2 regions of the Rhodococcus sp. MEB064 genome follow, and region 1 is predicted to be linked to the other one. Evidence: riboswitches for the same ligand, from Rfam matches in the RefSeq annotation. Region 1 holds a riboswitch; the other holds the start of a gene.

Region 1 (9,627 bases):
CCGTTCGTACACCTCGTCCGTCAACACCAGCAGATCGTGCTCGCACGCGACCTCGGCGATCGCGGCGAGTTCCGGTGTCGTGAAGACGGTTCCGGTGGGATTGTGCGGAGAATTGACGACGATCATCCGCGTGTCCGGCCCCACCGACGAACGCAGGGCATCGAGGTCGAGGGCGAAGCGGTCACCGTCGACGACCAGCGGGACTGTGCGTCGTCGCGCGCCGGCCAGGGCGACCGCGGCGGCGTACGAGTCGTAGTACGGCTCGATCAGCAGCACCTCGTCGCCCGCCTCGACCAGTCCGAGCATCGCGGCGCTGACGGCTTCGGTGGCTCCCACGGTCACCAGGATCTCGGAGTCCGGGTCGTACTGCGTGCCGTAGCGCCGCGCGCGGTCGCCGGCGATCGCGTCGCGCAGTACTTTCATGCCCGGGCCCGGCGGGTACTGGTTCAGGCCGGAGGCAATGGCCTCCTGCGCCACCTCGAGCATGCGTGCGGGCCCGTCGGTGTCGGGAAACCCCTGACCGAGATTGACCGCGTCGTGCGTGGCGGCCAGTGCCGTCATCTCGGCGAAGATGGTCGAGCCGAACGGACGAAGGCGGGCCACCGTGGGGATATCGCGCTCGTTCACAGCCTCACCATCGGTCACGGACATGGACAAAGCCTAGCGGCCGGGGTCAGCCCTGGTCGGGACGGAGCAGTTCCTCGGGGAGATCGTGCGGGTCGATGAGGATCTGGTTGTTCTCCGCCGATCGCACCTTCTCCGACAGGGACAGGTTCTTGCGCAGCAACTTCCACTCCACCGAGTCGATGGCTTCGATCGCGGTCCGCAGAACCGTGCGGTCGCGGGTGCCCCACGCGATGGGCATCGGGCTGACCATCTGCCAGGTCTCGGAGATCGACTTGGTGCTGCGATCGGTGAGTACGGCTACCGAGGGAACCCGTTCGCCTTCGGTCAACGTGTGGCCGGGCAGAGCGCGGACGTTGCGCACGACGAGGGCGTAGTGCGGCACGGCCGTGTCCGGCTTCGCCACGTCGATCAGCGCGAGGATGGTGGCGCCCCGCGGACGTGTCTCCGACACCATCGCCGGCACCAGGGCACTGCTGGAGTACAGCTCCTCGATCGATCCCACCTTGCGCGGAGCCCACACCGACACCCAGAGCGAGATGACGGCGGCGACGGCGAGGACGGCGCCGAGGATGTAGGACCACGGGTGCTGCAGAACGAAGAGCCAGGCTGCCCCCGCTCCCAGGACGATCGCGAAGACGACGGACGACAGCTGCAGTCGCCGAACGTCTCCGAGCGTTTCGTTGACCGACTTCGCATGGGGGCGGTCGACCGGGAATTCGAAGCGTCTCATGTCAGATCGCCGGTCCCAGCAGGTCGTCGGCATCGGTGATGCGGTAGGCGTAGCCCTGCTCGGCGAGGAATCGCTGGCGGTGCGCCGCGTACTCCGCGTCCAGGGTGTCCCGGGAGACGACCGAGTAGAAATGCGCCTGTCCACCATCGTGTTTCGGGCGGAGCAGCCGGCCGAGGCGCTGGGCCTCCTCCTGGCGGGAGCCGAACGTTCCCGACACCTGGACGGCGACGGACGCTTCCGGGAGGTCGATGGAGAAGTTGGCCACCTTGCTCACCACCAGCGTCTTGATCTCGCCGCGTCGGAACGCGTCGAACAACAACTCGCGCTCCTTGTTCTTGGTCGATCCCTGGATCACCGGGGCGTCGAGGGCGGCACCCAACTCGTCGAGCTGGTCGAGGTACGCACCGATGACCAGCGTCGGCGAATCCTGGTGCTTGGACAGGATCGACTTCACGACGGCGATCTTGGTGTGGGCGGTGGAGCAGAGCTTGTAGCGCTCCTCTGGTTCGGCGACGGCGTAGGACATCCTCTCGGCGTCCGTCAGCGTCACCCGGACCTCGATGCACTCCGCCGGGGCGATCCACCCCTGCGCCTCGATGTCCTTCCACGGCGCGTCGTACCGCTTGGGGCCGATGAGGGAGAACACGTCACCTTCCCGGCCGTCCTCGCGGACCAGGGTCGCGGTGAGCCCGAGGCGGCGACGGGACTGCAGGTCGGCCGTCATGCGGAACACCGGCGCGGGGAGCAGGTGCACCTCGTCGTAGATCACCAACCCCCAGTCGCGCGAGTCGAAGAGCTCGAGATGCTTGTACTCACCCTTGGTGCGCCGGGTGATCACCTGGTACGTCGCGATGGTGACCGGACGGATTTCCTTGCGCTCACCCGAGTACTCACCGATCTCTTCCTCGGTGAGCGTCGTGCGGGCGATCAGTTCACGCTTCCACTGACGGCCGGCGACCGTGTTGGTGACCAGGATCAGCGTGGTCGCGCCGGCCTTGGCCATCGCGGCCGCCCCGACCATCGTCTTGCCCGCACCACAGGGGAGGACCACCACGCCGGAACCACCGGCCCAGAACGAATCCGTGGCCATCTGCTGGTAGTCGCGCAGCTCCCAGTGGCCGCCCGAGAAGTCGAGATCGATGGGGTGGGCCTCACCGTCGACGTACCCGGCGAGGTCCTCGGCGGGCCAGCCGACCTTGAGCAGCATCTGCTTGAGGCGGCCGCGCTCGCTGGGGTGCACCAGCACCGTGTCGTCGTCGACCTGTGCGCCGAGCATGGGCGCGATCTTCTTGTGGCGCATGATCTCGGTCAGCACGGCGCGGTCGAGGCTGACGAGCGACAGGCCGTGCACCGGCGACTTCACCAGCTGCAACCGGCCGTAGCGGGCCATCGTGTCGACGATGTCGACGAGCAACGGCTGCGGTACCGCGTACCGGGAGAAGGTGACCAACGCGTCGACGACCTGCTCCGCGTCGTGACCGGCGGCGCGTGCGTTCCACAGGGCCAGCGGGGTGATGCGGTAGGTGTGGACGTGTTCGGGCGCGCGCTCGAGTTCGGCGAACGGAGCGATGGCCGCGCGGGCCTGCGACGCGAGGTCGTGGTCGACCTCGAGCAGCAGGGTCTTGTCGGACTGGACGATCAACGGTCCGTCGGTCACGGGTGTCTCCTCACGCACCCCGTGTGGACGAGTCCGGGGCGCAACCAGTCCATTGTGCCCTCTGTGTACGACAGGGCCTCACCCCAGCAGAGCAACCGACGTGATGCGGTGCAGGGTGAAGTGACGCATGACACCGGCATCGGCGTCCCACGCGTCCAGTTGGCCGCCGCCCACGCCGACCGGTTCCACGACGCGATTGCTCGACACTCCCGCGGCATCGACGTATCCGATGCTGATCGGGGACCGGGAGACCGCGGCACGTTGCAGCAGAGCGATCGTGGCGGCTCCGGACGCGCGGGTGCCGTCCGAGCGCACCCGTTCGCGTTCCGAGCGCCGGACGTCCCCGGCCTTCGTTCCCGCACGCATCTCCGACACCAGCCGACCCAACTGCTCGTCTGTCGGCACGGCGGGCGTCCGGTACGGCGACCGACCCCGCCGCGGGACCACCCTGGCGCCGCGCTCGCGCACGTCGACGATGGTGCCGGACGAATCCTCGCCGGCCGGCGCGAAACCGGCGGTACGCAATCCGGCGAGGACGTCGGCGAGCGGGGCCTGCGACACCGCGACGGTCGGGGCGAGTGCGCGCAACGCCAGAGCCTCGGCCGCGGGGGAGGAGAGGACCTCGGCGAGCAGGGCCGGGTCCTCGCACCGCACGAAGGAGGACGCGACACCGGCCCGCAGCCGGCCGTGACGACGCGCGACGTCGTCGATGAGGTAGGTCAGCGCCTGGGGGACCGGAGTGCGCGAGTGCACGCCGAACAGCGAGTGGATCTCCGCCGCGGTGGATCCGCCGTCGAGCGCGCGGCGGAGGGTCTTCTCGTCGACGCGGTACATCGTCGCGGCACCTGCCGATTCGATGTCCGCCACCGCGGCCATCCGCTGGGCCAGTTCGGGAGTCAGCGGGCCGGGAGCCACCACGGTCAGGTCCGCCTGGACCAGGACGTAGTCGATGGGGTCCGGGAGGACCCGGTTCATCGCGGCTGCCGCCGTGTCCGGATCCGACAGCAGGGCCCGGCCGGGAGTCGACAGCGCACCGCGTCCGACGATGCCGAGCGTCGTCGCCTCGGCGAGATAGCGCGAGACCGGGCCGACACCGAGTCGACCGGCCAGGCGAGGCCGTCGCCACGTGGCGATACGCACCACGTCCTCGGTGGCGGCTGCGCGACCGGACGGGAGGTCCGCGAGCACCGACAGCACGACGCGTCGGTCGCGGGGGGCGGCTGCGGACCTCGCCTCGTCGGACAGCGCCGCGATCGGCTTGTCGTTCGAGTCCCGCATCCCGATGAGCCACGGCACGCGCGCGAGGTCCAGCCATCCGCCCGCCAGCGCGGCCCAGCGGCGGTCCGGGCCGGCCGTGAGCCATGCGTCGGCTGTCGGTGTGGGGGCCCAGAGGTCGTCGATGTCGCCGGCGGGGCCCGAGTCCGGTAGGCCGACCGCGACGAGTCCGGCAGCGGACAGCAACTCCAGCAGCAGACCGACTCGCGCCTCGTCGAGGTCGGTCGACTTCCCGATGCGCCGGATCTCCCGCACACCCAGTCCGCCCGCCTTGAGCGCCGGGGCAGGTGTCCGGCCGAGCGCAGCGAGGATGTTCTCGCTCTGCCGCAGCAGCTCGAGTGCTTCGCCGGCCGCGGCGGCGTCGACGTCGGCGACCTTGACCTGCTGGGTCGACGGAGTCGGAGGCGTGAGCGCGAGCGGGTCGGTCACGGGCTCGCCGCGCAGCGCCTGGGACACCTGCGGCGGTAGTTCGACGGTGTTGTCGTCCAGCCAGGTCAGGAGCCCGGAGGCCAACAGTTGCTGCACCGGCCGGTCCGCCGGGGTGCCCGGCGCCGCGTCGCGTGTGCGTCCTATCGACGACGAGCGCGTCAGCGTGGTCAACAGGTCACGACTTCGGTCGTCGACGGCCGCGAGCTTGTCGGCCACCACCTCGGCGGTCAACCCGGAATCGGCGTCGAGGAATCTGCCGACGCGCCAGGGGACCGCGTCCCGCGCTGCGGCCACCATCGTCAGCGACGTCGTTCCCCGGATCAGGGCGCGGGTGCGCAGCAGGGCCAGTGCCGCGTCGACGGCCTTCTTCGTCGCGCGCTTGTCCACCAGCTCGTCGAGGCGGCTCCGCGGTACCGGGTCCGTGTCGCCGCCTTCGTGAGCGAGCAGTTCGAGGACCGTGAGGCACAGAGTGTCCAGGTCCTCCGCGGCACGCAGTACCGACGCCCGCTGGTGGGATCTGCCGGCGAGCACGTCGAGGGTGGGAGGCGGCGGGATGGTCAGGTCCGGCCGCAGACGCAGCAGTTCGGCCAGTTCGTCGTCGCTTCGGGAGGACAGCCACTCGGTGAGTGAGTCCGCCCGATCGCCCTCGTTGTCGGTCATCGCCGTCAAGCCTAGAGACTTCGGTGGCGGCGCCTGCAGACCAGGACTGGCAGACGTGCCCTTCGTAATGGTGAAATGAAGCATGGCGAACAAAGAGAAGAAGCGATACGTCGATCCGGGCTGGCCTCACAGTGCTGACGACGACGACCATCCCGTGACGGAACTGGCGTCCGCTCGCGCCGGCAGTCTGTCGCCGTACGGCGAGGAGACCGAGTTCCCGTTGCCGGCCGAGTCACTTCCGTACGCACATCCGCATACGGTCATCAACCGCTGACCAGGACGTACGAGAAGGGCCCCACCGCATGCGGTGGGGCCCTTCTCGTACGAGTGGAGCGTCAGCGAGGCAGGAGATCCTGGTTCGCGGCGATGAAGCTCGCGATCTGGGGGTCTCCGGCTGCGGCCTGGACGAATCCGAGGATCGCCGGGTCGTTGGTGAAGTTCTGGACGACCTGGGTCAGTCCCTGTACGGCCTGCTCGGTCGACGGGATGCTCGTCAGATCGGGGAGTGCCGGTGCGGTGGGCGCCGTGGTCGCCGGTGCGTCGCGCTGCGTCGGGCCGCTGCTCAGTCCGAGCTGCGAGGAGCAGGACGGCCATGCGCCCCAACCCTGCGACTCGAGCACGCGCTCGGCGACGACGATCTGCTCTTCGCGGCTGGCCTGGTTCGCGGTGGCCGCGTACTCGCCGCCGCCATGGCTGGTCCACGTGCTCGGGGAGAACTGCAGTCCGCCCTGGAACCCGTTACCGGTGTTGATGCCCCAGTTGCCGCCGGCCTCGCACTGCGAGAGACGGTCCCAGTCGGAATCGGGGGCTGCGTTGGCCGTGCCGCTGAATGCGAGACCTGCGGTGCCGACCAGTGCGCCGGTGACGGCGACCTTGGCGACGGTCTTGCCCGTGGTGCTCGGCTTGCGATGACGTCCGCTCATAAGGGTAGAAATCCTCTCCACACGCGCCTGCGAGGTCAGCTGTCGGATTCGGGCTGAGAGGTAGCCCGGCCTCGGTGCGCTCCTGGCTGGAGCGGAGAGGCTTCACCCCTAGGTCGACTGCTCGGGGCCCGGTGGGGCGCCGCGAGAGCCGGCCGGATATCTACGAAGGACGTGTGGGTCCCCCGCCCTCGTCCCTGATCATGTCTGTGAGGGATGTCCGGTACCCGCGGGACGAGGTTTGGCGCGGCGGGCCGAACGTCGGCCGAACTTCCGGCCGAAGGGGACACTATTACGAATCGGGCACAGATGTCACTGTTCGATAACTTCGCCTGGTGTACGCGTCGCGTCGCCGTTGTGACGTGTCGCAACGGGTATCCGCAGCTAGGACGGGGAGGACGTGTTGACTACCGCGTCGTCACCCGTTCGTGACCGCTTCGTTATGTGGCGGAAGTCACATGTGCGCAGGATCACGGCCACCACCACGATCACCACGACGCCGGTGGTCGGATACACCGTCTGAAGTGCGACGGCCTCGAGTCGGTTGGACGGCGGGAGCATGAACGTGCCGATGGCGTAGACGTTGTCGGGTGCCACCCAGAACCACGCGATCTGGGGAAGGCTGGCCAGCAACGGCAGCAACCAGGCGACGGGATTGCTCGCCCGGAGAGCGACGTCCATGCACACGATCAGCAGCGGCAGGAGCCACACCCAGTGATGCCCCCACGAGAACGGGGACACCAGAGGTGCCGTCAGCCCGCAGACGATCAGTCCGAGCAGCGGAAGTCCCTTGCGGTGCGCAGCCGCCGCGACGAGCAGGCCCGCCACACCGACCGCGCCGGCGATCACGACCCACAGCAGGACCGGTGCTTCGTCGAAGCCGAACCATCGGGGGATCGAGGCGCGCAGAGACTGGTTCGCGCCCGAGCCGATGTCGCCGATCCGGGACGAGTCGGAGATGGCTCCGAACCAGTACGTGACCGCGTCGGAAAAGAGCACGACGAATCCCAGGACGACGCTCACGGCGGCGGTGACTGCTCCGATCAGGAGAGCCTTCCACTGCCGCGTCAACGCGAGATGGATCAGGAACAGGCCCGGAGTCATCTTGATTCCGGTGGCGATGCCGACTCCGATGCCGCGGAGCCTGCTTCCCTCGGGGCGGGTCAGATCCCACAGCACCAGGGCCAGCAGCACCAGATTGATCTGGCCGAGCCAGATCGTCATACGGATCGGCTCGAGCCAAGTGAAGATCACCGACAACGAGAGGCAGACGATGCGCAGGCTGCGGTCGTCGCGAAAGCCGAGGAACAGCCAGCAGGACCGGACGATGAAGTAGAGCAGGACGATGTTGCCCAGCCAGAACAGCAGGTGCGTCGTCGTGGTGGACATCACCCCGAGGGGGGCGAACACGAGAGCCGCGAACGGGGGATAGGTGAAGGGCAGCTCGCCGACGAGATTCCCTGCGTACAGCGGTTCGGGGCCCAGCACCGTGGCGCCGCCCGCGCGGTAGACGAGCGCGTCGATTCCGAACTGGAAGAGGCCGAACTTCGGGACGTCGAACGGGATCAGCCGGTCGTGCGCGAACACCGCGATCGCGGCGCCGAGGACCGTGAGCGCGACGAAGATCCTATGTGATCCGAAGGTGCGGTCGTCGGATTTCCTCAGTATCACGCACAGGATCGTAGACCGAAAGGGAGCCGACAGCCGGTCAGGGCACGCCGAAACGCGACCGCTCGTTACGGTTGGTGGGTTTTCGAGGTGGTCAGTACCGCATCGGTGCGGGCGCTCCGACGACGCCCACCGCGTCCGAATCGACGATGTCCTTGCCCAGCGGCATCAGCGACACCGGAATCATCTTCAGGTTCGCCAGGGCCAGGGGGATGCCGACGATGGTGATCGCCATGGCGATCGCGGTGAGGACGTGCCCGATCGCGAGCCAGATGCCCGCCACGACGATCCAGACGACGTTGCCGATCATCGAACCGAGGCCGGCCGTGGGCTTGTCGACGACGGTCCGGCCGAAGGGCCACAGCGCGTAGACGCCGATCCGGAAGGCTGCGATCCCGAACGGGATGGTGATGATCAGGATGCAGCACACGATCCCGGCGAGGAAGTACCCCAGCGCCAGCCACAGGCCGCCGAAAACGAACCAGATGATGTTCAGCAGCAGTCGCATGTGACCAGTATGCCCGGTTCGCCGGCGGTCAGCGCCGGACGCGTCGACCGCTCCGCAAGGCGTGGACGAGGCCCAGCAGGAATCCGAACGGGCACAGCATCGCCGAGAGGTAGAGCCACAGGCCGGGGGGCGTGTCCGACAGGAGCAGCACCAGGAACATGACGACGATCGCGAGCAGACCGAGGCCGAAGCTGATCAACGCAGCAGCGAGCAGAGGCGGCATGGAGGTGCGCGAGGAGTCGGTCACGGTGGCGAGTTTAGTCGGACCGGCCTCGGCACCGAGAAACTCCGGTGCTCGCACGTTCCGGTGCGGAGTAGCATTTCCAGTTGTCGCGTCCAGAAGCCGACCGAGCAGTGCAGTCGGCGACCCGGGCGCGATTATTCGTGTGAGACGACCAACGGATTGAACGGGTGAGTGCGGTGCCGACCGGCAAGGTGAAGTGGTACGACGTCGACAAGGGTTTCGGCTTCCTGTCGCAGGACGAGGGCGAGGACGTGTACGTGCGCTCGTCCGCGCTCCCTCAGGGTGTCGAGGGCTTGAAGGCAGGCCAGCGCGTCGAGTTCGGCATGGCCGCCGGCCGCCGGGGACCCCAGGCGCTGAGCCTGACGGTGCTCGAACCGGCGCCGTCCGTCCGTCAGAACACTGCCGCCCGCAAGGAACCTGCTGCGCGCAAGCACACGCCGGACGAGCTGCACGGCATGGTCGAGGACATGATCACGCTCCTCGAGGCCACGATTCAGCCCGACCTCCGCAAGGGCCGCTACCCGGACCGCAAGACCGCGCAGAAGATCTCCGAAGTGGTCCGCGCGGTCGCTCGGGAGCTCGACAGCTAGCTGTCGGTCTCGGGTGTCGTCGCGATCGACCAGATCGCGTGACTGACGATCTCCTCTTGATCGGTGTCGACGTCGATGACGCCCGAGGGCAGCCGGATCTCGACGCCGATCAGGGTGAGCCCGTCGTCGTTCACCGCGGGCACCGTCAGGGTGTTGCGGCTGCCCGGTGCGTAGTACTCGTCGGCTTCGACGACGGTGCCGCTGGCGTCGTCGGCGTAGACGCTGGCGAATCCCCACGGGTTCTCGGAGATCGCGCCCGGTAGCGAGAGCTGCAGCGGGTACCCCTCGCGGACCGGGAGCGAGGCGGTCGTGCCCTCGT
Region 2 (9,627 bases), on a different contig from region 1:
CGCGGCCAGATGCGCTCCAGATACCCGACGATCGACGACGGGGTGGCCACCATCTCTCGCCATCCCGCGGCGCCCGGGCAGTCGACGACGACGTCGTCCCACTCCCCGCTGTCGGCAAGGCGGGCCACCTCGAGCAAGGCGATCAGCGGTTCGGCACCGGGCAGCGCGGTGAGTTCCTCGGGGTCCGGGAGACTCGGGCCCGCGCCGTGGTCGTGGCGGCCGGCCAGTGCGAGTGCCTCGGACATCGATCGGTACCGCGACTCGAGAACCCCGAGCGGATCCACGCGGTGCACCGGCACCTCGGTGCCGCCGAGAAGGCTCGCCGGGTCGGACCCGTCGACGGACATCAGCACGGCGCGTCGACCCTCGCGATGGAAGCCGACGGCCGACGCAGCGGCGATGGTGGACTTCCCGGTTCCACCTGCTCCGATGACGAACGTGATGCGTGCGGTGGTGCCGGGGGCGCGACCGGTCAGGCTTCGACCCGCTTCTTCAATTCCTTCAGAGCGGTGTCGGTGATGACCTTCTCCGCCTTGCGCTTGAACAGACCGATCATCGGGATGGCCAGGTCCACGGTGAGCTCGTAGACCACCTCGGTCACACCGTTCCCCTTGTCCGACAACGCATACGACCCCACCTGGGACTTCTGCATCTCACCGGCCACGAGGTGCCACGACACGGCGGATCCGTCCGCCTTCCACTCGTACTGCAGCTCGTAGGTGTCCTTCACCATCCCGGCGTCGAGGACGAACTTGACGCGTCGGGCGCGATCGTCCGATGCCGACTCGAGCACCTCGACCGACTTCACGGCGGTGACCCACTCCGGGTACTTGGGGAAGTCGGCGATGACCGCCATCACCTCGTCGGGGGTTGCGTCGACGACGATCGATTTAGTGGTCTTGTCTGCCATGGAACTGATATCCCTCCGGGCCCGTACTGCCGCTAGTTGTACCTATGATCGACCGCGCACCGCAGGGGCACGGACAGTGGGGTCGATTCGTCACTATCGGACCGCGCGCACGGGGGGTTCCCCGGCAGCGCGGCCGCGTTCGAGGAGGGCCTTGATCTCGAAGGACATGGTCTTTCCCGCCACCCGCCGACGGTGCGCATCCGGCGTCGACACCCCGACGGGTTCGGCATGCAGGAAGTAGTGGAGCACCACCCCGTCGAGCATCGGCTCGAGCCACACCTCCATGGTTCCGGTCAGCTCACCCGCCACCGTCCACCTGATGCCCTTCTCGCCGCGGTCCTCCTGCACCGTCAGGGTGAGACCAGGGAACCACGACCGCTGCCGACGGGTGTCGCCCACCAACTCCGCCACGTCCGACGCAGGGGCGGCGAGGAAAGTCTGATCGGCGATCTGCACGCTGCTCATACGCTCAGCGTCGCATGCCGGGGAACCACGGGCACCGTCGATCCCCGTCGGTGCGCCGCGTCGGTCTGCGACGTCACAACCGCGGACACGACTGCCCGTGACGACACCCGACGCAGCAGGTTTAGTGTGAACACCCGTCCGACCCGTTCCCATTATCGGAGGAATCCGTGCGCGAATTCACCGTCCCGGCACCGTTCTCGATCGAGGACGACGCGTCCGTCGTCGACTCGGTGTTCGCCCACGAGAGATCACGGCCCGACCTGGTGGTCTACCGGCGCGCCACCCGCGACGGGTGGGAGGACGTCCGCGCGGGCGACTTCGCCGCACAGGTGCGGGCTGTCGCGAAGGGCCTCATCGCCTCGGGCGTGACACAGGGTGACCGCGTCGCGCTGATGTCCGCGACGCGGTTCGAGTGGCCCCTGATGGACTACGCCATCTGGTCTGCCGGCGCCGTCACCGTCCCCGTCTACGAGACGTCGTCCGCGGACCAGGTCCGGTGGATCCTCGAGAACTCCGGAGCCGTGGCCGCCGTCGTCGAGACGGTCGCGCACTCGAACATCCTCGCGGACATCCTTCCCGACCTCCCCGGCGTGACCACGGTTCTCCAGATCGACGCGTCGCCGGAGAAGGTCGGTGCCGTCGACGTCCTGGTCGATGCCGGCCGCGACATCGCCGACTCCGATGTGACCGACCGGATCGCAGCGCTGCGCGCCTCCGACCCCGCAACCCTGGTGTTCACATCGGGCACCACGGGCCGCCCCAAGGGTTGCGTCCTCAGTCACGCCAATCTGGTCGCGGAATCGCGTGGGATCGCCGCGAGCGCGATCGGCACGATGCTGGTCGAGGGACGGTCGACACTGATGTTCCTCCCGATGGCACACGTGCTCGCGCGCGCCGTGTCCATCGCCGCGTTCGATCGCGGCGCCACCCTGGGGCACACCCACGACATCCCGCACCTGGTGGACAATTTCGGCTCGTTCCAGCCGCACTTCATCCTCAGCGTGCCGCGCGTCTTCGAGAAGGTCTACAACACGGCCCGTCAGAAAGCGCACTCGGACGGCAAGGGCAAGATCTTCGACGCTGCTGCCGACACCGCGGTCGCGTTCAGCAAGGCACGCGACACCGGCGGAGCGTCGATCGTGCTGCGCGCCAAGCACGCTCTGTTCGACCGTCTCGTCTACGGCAAGCTCCGCACCGCCCTGGGTGGACGCTGCGAACTGGCGATCTCCGGTGGCGCGCCCCTGGGTGAGCGTCTGGCGCACTTCTACCGCGGTATCGGCGTGACCATCTACGAGGGCTACGGACTCACCGAGACCACCGCTGCCGCCGCAGTGAACACCCCGGACGAGCAGAAGATCGGCACCGTCGGAAAGCCGTTGCCGGGCAACGCTGTCCGCATCGCGCAGGACGGCGAGATTCTGCTGAAGGGCGGCGTGGTCTTCGACGGATACTGGAAGAACGACGACGCCACCGCCGAGGCGCTCACCGACGGCTGGTTCCACACCGGTGACCTCGGCGCCGTCGACGAGGACGGCTTCATCTCCATCACCGGCCGCAAGAAGGAGATCATCGTGACCGCCGGAGGCAAGAACGTCTCCCCCGCCGGTCTCGAGGATTCGCTGCGCGCCAGCACTCTCATCAGCCAGGCGATGGTGGTGGGTGATCAGAAGCCGTACATCGGCGCTCTGATCACCGTCGACGCCGAAGCGTTCCCCGGGTGGAAGCAGCGCAACGGCAAGGACGAGTCCGCAACCGTCGCGGATCTGACGTCGGACCCCGACCTGATCGCGGAGATCGACGCGGCCGTCGCCGAGGCGAACAAGTCGGTCTCGCATGCCGAAGGCATCAAGAAGTACCGCATCCTGCCCGGTGACTTCACCGAGGAGGGCGGCGAACTGACCCCGACGATGAAGCTCAAGCGCAACGTCGTGCAGAAGTCGTACGCGAGCGACATCGAGGCGATCTACTCGAAGTAGCCCGTCACAGAAGCCCGGCCAAGCGGGCCGCGAGAACGTCCCACCGCCACTGCGTGGACACGAACTCGCGGCCCGCTGCTCCCATTGCCGCGGCCCTGTCGCGGTCGGACAGCACGGTGACGATCGCCGACGCGATGTCGTCGACGTCTCTGCCGTCGACGGTCAGTCCCGTCTCCCCCTCGACGACGGTTTCCGGCGCGCCCCCCGAACGACCGGCCACCACCGGAACCCCGCTTGCCGACGCTTCGAGGAAGACGATCCCGAGTCCCTCGACGTCCAGCCCGGCACCCCTCGTGCGGCACGGCATGGCGAAGACATCGGCGATCGTGTGGTGCGCGGCGAGTTCCTCGGCCGGGACGGATCCGGTGAACACGACGTGGTCGGCGACCCCGCACGTCTGCGCGAGTCGGCGCAGCGTGTCGGCGTACGGCCCACCTCCGACGATGACGAGTACGGCACCGTCGATCCGCGCGCGGATCGACGGTAGCGCCCGGATCAGCATGTCCTGTCCCTTGCGCGGCACCAGTCGGGACAGACACAGGATCGTGGGTCGCTCCCCCAGCCCGTACCGCGCACGGAGATCTGCGCGCGCCGCGGGATCAGGGGCGAAGACGGTCGAGTCGACGCCGGGCGGTAGGTGTTCGAGGGAGGCGTCCGCACCGAATGCCGACGCGAACCGACCGCGGGTGTAGCGGCTGACGAACGTGATCACATCGGTCGTCGATCCGATGCGGGTCAGGACCTGGCGCGCCGCCGGCAGCATCGACCAACCGACCTCGTGGCCATGGGTGGAGGCCACGATTCGCTCGGCTCCTGCCCGTCGCAGATGTGGTCCGAGCACCGCCAGCGGCGCGGCGGCGCCGAACCAGACCGTGTCGCACTCACGGTCCGACACCAGCCCGGCGGCACGGCGCGCGACGGCGGGGCTGGGAAGCATCAGCGTGGTGGGGTGTCGGACGACCTCGTAGGGCTGCTCCGCGTCGAAACGCACGTGGGAGTCTCCGCGCCAGCGCGGCGCGTACACGACCAACTCGTCCGGTGGGAGCAACTGCGCGAACGTGTGCAGGTAGGACTGGATCCCACCCCGTCGAGGTGGAAAGTCGTTGGTCACCAGCAGCGTTCGGCGCATGCGACCACCGTAGACGGCTCAGGCCGGCGCGCCCGCCTGCTCGGCGACCCACGCGCCCCACTGCTCGAGGAATTCCGCGGTCCCGATGCCGAGAGTCGCCGAGAACGCGCGGTCACGCACCGTCGGATCGACAGGACCCGCCGCGAACCGGCGATACAGGTTCTGCAGCACGGGTTCGCCGAAACGGTCGGCGACGAATGCACAGGCCGACCAGGCGGACTCGTAGGCGATCGCTCCGCGGGATCCACCCGCTGCGAAATCCGAATCCTCGGCCAGCACCCTGGGCGGCCCCGCTGCCCGGACCACTGCTGCCAGCGTCGGCGCGATCTGCTCGAACGTCAGACCGGACCCGCGGTATCCCGAGTAATCGGCGTAGCCCTCGAGCATCCACAGCGGTGCACCCTCGCCGGTGATCGACCGCGTCGCCACGTGGGTGAGTTCGTGCTGCAGCACTGTCCGCCGGGTGCTGTCCGTCAGACGATCCGCGGCCGTCGGGCCGAAGACGACACGCTGACCGGTGACCAGACCGTTCTCGACGGGGTCCGCAATGGTGGAAGCGGCGACATCGGTGAGGACCGAGCCGTTGGCATTACTGGTGAATTCGGCGTCGGATCCCGCCACGACAAGCACAGCTCGCCGCGACCACCCGATGCCGACGAAGCCGGTCACGGCGTCGACAGCGGCCGGTAGATCGGCCGCCAGCGCGTCGATGAAGTCACGCTGGCCCTCGTGCCCGATCACCAGCGACGTCGTCGAGCCGGTGGGAACTCGGCGTACGACAACGGGGCCGAAGTCCCACGGTCCGCGCCACGTCGTGCGGGCGTATTGGGGCACATCGGCGTCGGACACCAGCGCCCACGTGTCTCCGCGGCGCGCGACGACCAAGGCGACATCACGCCGGGTGGGACCGATGTCGGAGTCCTGGTAGGCGTACCGCAGAACCACGTTCGGAGCCCACACCTCGGTGGCGTCCAGCGAATCGGCCAGGGTGGGTTCCACCGGTACCTCGGGCCCCGGCTCGATCTCGTATCCGAAGTCCGACAGCGGAACATCCTGGAGGGATGCTGCACGCGCGACTTCGCGATCGACGAAGGCAGGGTCGGCAGACGGATCGAACAAGCTACGCAGGGCCGCGTCGTCGTTGTCGCGCAACGCCGACGTCCATCTGTCGAGCAGTGCGGCCACTCCTACTGTGCGAGCGTCGTCCGCGACCGCGGTGACCGGAACCGAGCCACCTCTGTCGTCCACAGCACCGGACGAGCATCCGGCGAGTACGGCCGCGACGACGCACAGTGCGGCCGTGGCGCGAAGGATCAGTATCGGCGAGCGCCGTAGAACGGCCACGACGCCATCGACTCCACTCGAACCGGCACCCCGAACGTCGACGCGTGGACGACGTTCCCGTTGCCCGCGTACAGGCCTACGTGGGAGGCGTCGTTATAGAACAAGACCACGTCACCCGGCTGCAGGTCCTCCTTGGCCACCGGCGTTCCACCTGCGGCTTGCGCCTGGCTGGACCGCGGCAGCGTCTTGCCGACCTGCTTGTACGCCCACACGACCAGACCGGAGCAGTCGTACCCGTCGGGTCCGGTCGCACCCCAGACGTACGGCTTTCCGATCTGCGTGAACGCGGCCTGGAGCGCTCCCGTCTGCGACCCCGGTGTCAGGGCTCCCAGAATGGTGGCGGGATCGAATCCGGGGGGGAATGCCGCACCCGCGAGGCCTGCCTTCTCCGGCTCGGACAGCGCTCCGAACGCGGCCATGACATCGGCGATCTCGCTCTGGAGTCGGCTCTGCTTGCCCTGGAGGTCGTCGCTGACCGCCTTGGCCTGCTCCGTCGCGGTGCGAGCGGCGTCCGCCGACTGCTGCGATGCAGCCTCGGCCGCGGCCGCCGCAGCGGTTGCCTCGTTGAACGTGCCGACGGTTGCCGCGGCATCGGTGGAGATGATGTCGAGGGCGGACATCTGGTCGAGCAGCTGCTGCGGAGAGTCGCTCACCATCACCGCGAACAGGCGGTTGGTGCGCGCTCCCTGGTAGTTGGCCCGAGCGATCTTGTCGACTGCCGGGCGGACCGAGTCGATCTGCGCGCGGGCATCGGCGAGGGCACGCCGATCGGCGTCGAGGCGCCCGTCCGCGTCGGACTGAGCTGCAAGCTTGGCATCGAGGTCGATCTGGGCGTTGTGCATGGCCTCGGTCGTCTGTTCCGACTCGCGGGACAGGTCCGCCAGGCGCGTGACCGCATCCGAGGCGGATTCGCCGGGAACAGGATCGGCCGACGCTGCGCCGACCGGGACGAACGCGAGAGCGGCGGTCAGAACGCCGGCGAGGATCGCCCCGCGCACACTCGACCGCGTGGATACCGAAGACGGCACGTGAGTGGTTCTCCGATCTGGAACTGATCCGAAACATGATGCGATCCGTTGCCGAATCGCGGGGACGTCACGGAAAGATTACGACGACACCGTGGATTCTGTCCACGAACCCCGCTTTTCGACGCGAAACATTCCCGAAAGTCGTCGACACCGGCAGTAACCGACCGCGTGATCAGTTACTGCCGGTGTCGGACGAGTACTCCTGCGACGGAGCTACAGCGATCGATCAGGCGTAGCGGCGCGCACCGTCGAACGGCATGGAGGACAGCGGAGCGACCTTGACGGGCTGGCTCTCGGTGGATGCGTGGACGACGTTTCCGTTGCCGACGTACATACCCGAGTGCGATCCACCGTAGAAGGACACGATGTCACCGGGCTGCAGGTCCGACTGCGAGACGGGGACGCCGGCGGCAGCCTGGTCGTAGCTGGTACGCGGCAGGTTGATGCCGGCCTGCTGGTACGCCCACTTCATCAGTCCCGAGCAATCGAAAGCGTTGGGGCCGGCTGCTCCGTACACGTACGGCGCGCCGACCTTGCTCTCGGCAGCCTGGACGGCGATCTGCGCTGCGCTCGACGTCGGTGCGGCAGGACCGGGAAGTGCCGGGACCTGCGGAAGCGGGGGGAGCTGGCTCAGGATCTGGTCCGGAACCTCGAACGTTCCGATACCGGGGATCTCGACGGGGGCCGCGAAGGCGGGCGCGGCCGGGACGACGACTGCGCCGGCCGTGATGGCTCCGGCGACGAGAACGTTGCGGACAGGCCGCGAGGTGGTGCTGGGCTTACGGTGTTTCGCCACGAGAAAGAGGTGCTCCGTTTCTTCCTGATATCCGCCGACCGAGTTAGCTGACGGGTTCGGGCTGGGAAGATCAGCCCTACTCATCGAGCCGCCAGGCGACTCGATGGGATTCACCCCGGTGTAACGGTGGGTTCCCGGTACGACCACCCGGAAGAGGTGGCCGATTAGGCGGTGACCTTGCGACGCAGTCCCTGGTGGCGCTGCACGACTCCGCAATGTCTCGGAAAGATTACGAAATGGCATCCAAGATGTCGAGCCCACCGTCTCCGTGTCGCGGTTCGATCACGGGAAGCACTAGCCCGCGACGTGTTCCGGGCCCGAGTCACGCCGGTCGCGTGCCGACTCCTCGGGGGACGGGACGACCTTGCCGACCAGACGCAGTCGGGGTACCAACCCACTCTCCGCGAGGACGTCCATGGCGGCACGTTCGTCCTGCTCGAGCCTCAATCGGCGTGCCGCGAACGGTGCATCGGAGGGGCCGTCCGAGGGTGCCGACGGCATGCCCGGAACGCCCAGCAGCACCGACACGACACAGTCCGAACACGCGTCGCCCCGCACCACGCACTCGCCACAATCGACAATCATGTGATCCTCGTCTCATTCAAGTTTCGTGCTGTCGGCCGTGATGTTCGTACCGGATCACAAGGAGGCCGGGGCCGATCATCACGCGAATCGACGCCGACGCTAACGGCGCCCACCGACACGGCAGGCCGGCGAGAACGCCCCGTCGTTCTTGTCGGTGGCACCCCCTACGGTCCCGGATGTGCGAAGCGAGACCGGACCGGCCCGGCGTCCCGACGGGGCGTACGTGGCAGCTGCGTCGGCGACATCGGGCGCCGCGCCGACGGGCCTGCAACTCGCCTTCGACGAGATGGACATGTCGCTGCGGGAGACGACCTTCGTCGTCGTCGACCTCGAGACCACGGGCGGGCGTCCCGGCGAGGACGCGATCACCGAGATCGGGGCCGTCAAGGTCCGTGGCGGGCGGGTCATCGGAGAGATGGCCACCCTCGTCGACCCCGGTCGGTCCATCCCGCCCGGCATCGTCCAGCTCACCGGCATCAGCAGCGCGATGTTGATCGACGCTCCCCGTATCGAACGAGTGCTCCCCACCTTCGTCGAATTCGCTCGCGGAAGCGTCCTGGTGGCGCACAACGCCCGGTTCGACACCGGCTTCCTTCGTGCCGCCGCCACCCGTATGGATCTGGCATGGCCGTCGTTCCGGGTCCTGTGCACCGTGAAGCTGGCCCGACGTGTCCTCTCCAGGGACGAGGCACCGTCGGTCAAGCTGTCGTCACTCGCGACGCTCTTCGAGGTCTCCACCAGGCCCACCCACCGAGCGCTCGACGATGCGCGCGCGACCGTCGACGTCCTGCACGCGTTGATCGAACGCGTCGGCAATCAAGGTGTGCACAGCTACGCCGAGCTGGTCGACTATCTGCCGACGGTCACCGCTGCCCATCGCGCCAAACGGACACTGGCGGCCGGGCTCCCTCACGCTCCCGGTGTCTATCTCTTCCGCGGCCCCTCGGACGAGGTGCTCTACGTCGGTACGTCGAGGAACCTCCATCGCCGCGTGCGCAACTACTTCACCGGCTCGGAAACCCGCGGCCGCATGAGAGAGATGGTGGCGCTCGCGACGCGGGTGGACCATGTCGAGTGCGCTCACGCCATCGAGGCGGGTGTCCACGAGCTGCGACTCATCAGCGCACACACCCCGCCGTACAACCGTCGATCGAAGTACCCCCGCAAGGGCTGGTGGTTGACGCTCACCTCCGAGGCGTTCCCGCGCCTCTCCATCGTCCGCACGCCCTCCCCCGGCGCGGTGGGCCCCTTCGCGGTACGGAGCGCCGCCGCCGACGCTGCCGCGGTCATCGCCGAATACACCCGGCTCCGCTCGTGCACCCACCGCATTCCCGCCTCCGCTCGACACGAGAAGTGCGCCGTCGAGGCGGTCGGGGGGTGCACCGCGGCCGGTT

Evidence for each region. Region 1 has a riboswitch for cyclic di-AMP ahead of RU01_RS07145 (transglycosylase family protein). Riboswitches for the same ligand answer to the same signal wherever they lie in the genome.
Region 2: it holds a riboswitch for cyclic di-AMP, as region 1 does, so the genes downstream of both, RU01_RS14080 (C40 family peptidase) here and RU01_RS07145 (transglycosylase family protein) in region 1, are expected to answer to the same signal.

What each region holds. Positions count from the first base shown of each region.
Region 1 covers NZ_JXQS01000013.1:11,398-21,024, reverse strand. Annotated here, with positions in the region: gene RU01_RS07170 (pyridoxal phosphate-dependent aminotransferase) at 1-651, opposite strand, end outside; gene RU01_RS07165 (DUF3239 domain-containing protein) at 674-1,357, opposite strand; gene RU01_RS07160 (DNA repair helicase XPB) at 1,359-3,014, opposite strand; gene RU01_RS07155 (helicase-associated domain-containing protein) at 3,093-5,378, opposite strand; gene RU01_RS07150 (hypothetical protein) at 5,461-5,652, shown strand; gene RU01_RS07145 (transglycosylase family protein) at 5,714-6,301, opposite strand; cyclic di-AMP (ydaO/yuaA leader) riboswitch at 6,310-6,516, opposite strand; gene RU01_RS07140 (glycosyltransferase 87 family protein) at 6,683-7,969, opposite strand; gene RU01_RS07135 (YccF domain-containing protein) at 8,061-8,474, opposite strand; gene RU01_RS07130 (hypothetical protein) at 8,503-8,721, opposite strand; gene RU01_RS07125 (cold-shock protein) at 8,895-9,308, shown strand; gene RU01_RS07120 (DUF2771 domain-containing protein) at 9,305-9,627, opposite strand, start outside.
Region 2 covers NZ_JXQS01000028.1:22,720-32,346, forward strand. Annotated here, with positions in the region: gene RU01_RS14045 (ArsA family ATPase) at 1-347, opposite strand, end outside; gene RU01_RS14050 (SRPBCC family protein) at 473-910, opposite strand; gene RU01_RS14055 (hypothetical protein) at 1,004-1,375, opposite strand; gene RU01_RS14060 (AMP-dependent synthetase/ligase) at 1,543-3,351, shown strand; gene RU01_RS14065 (glycosyltransferase family 4 protein) at 3,356-4,480, opposite strand; gene RU01_RS14070 (hypothetical protein) at 4,499-5,824, opposite strand; gene RU01_RS14075 (C40 family peptidase) at 5,794-6,852, opposite strand; gene RU01_RS14080 (C40 family peptidase) at 7,079-7,648, opposite strand; cyclic di-AMP (ydaO/yuaA leader) riboswitch at 7,666-7,829, opposite strand; gene RU01_RS14085 (hypothetical protein) at 7,943-8,233, opposite strand; gene RU01_RS14090 (DEDD exonuclease domain-containing protein) at 8,520-9,627, shown strand, end outside.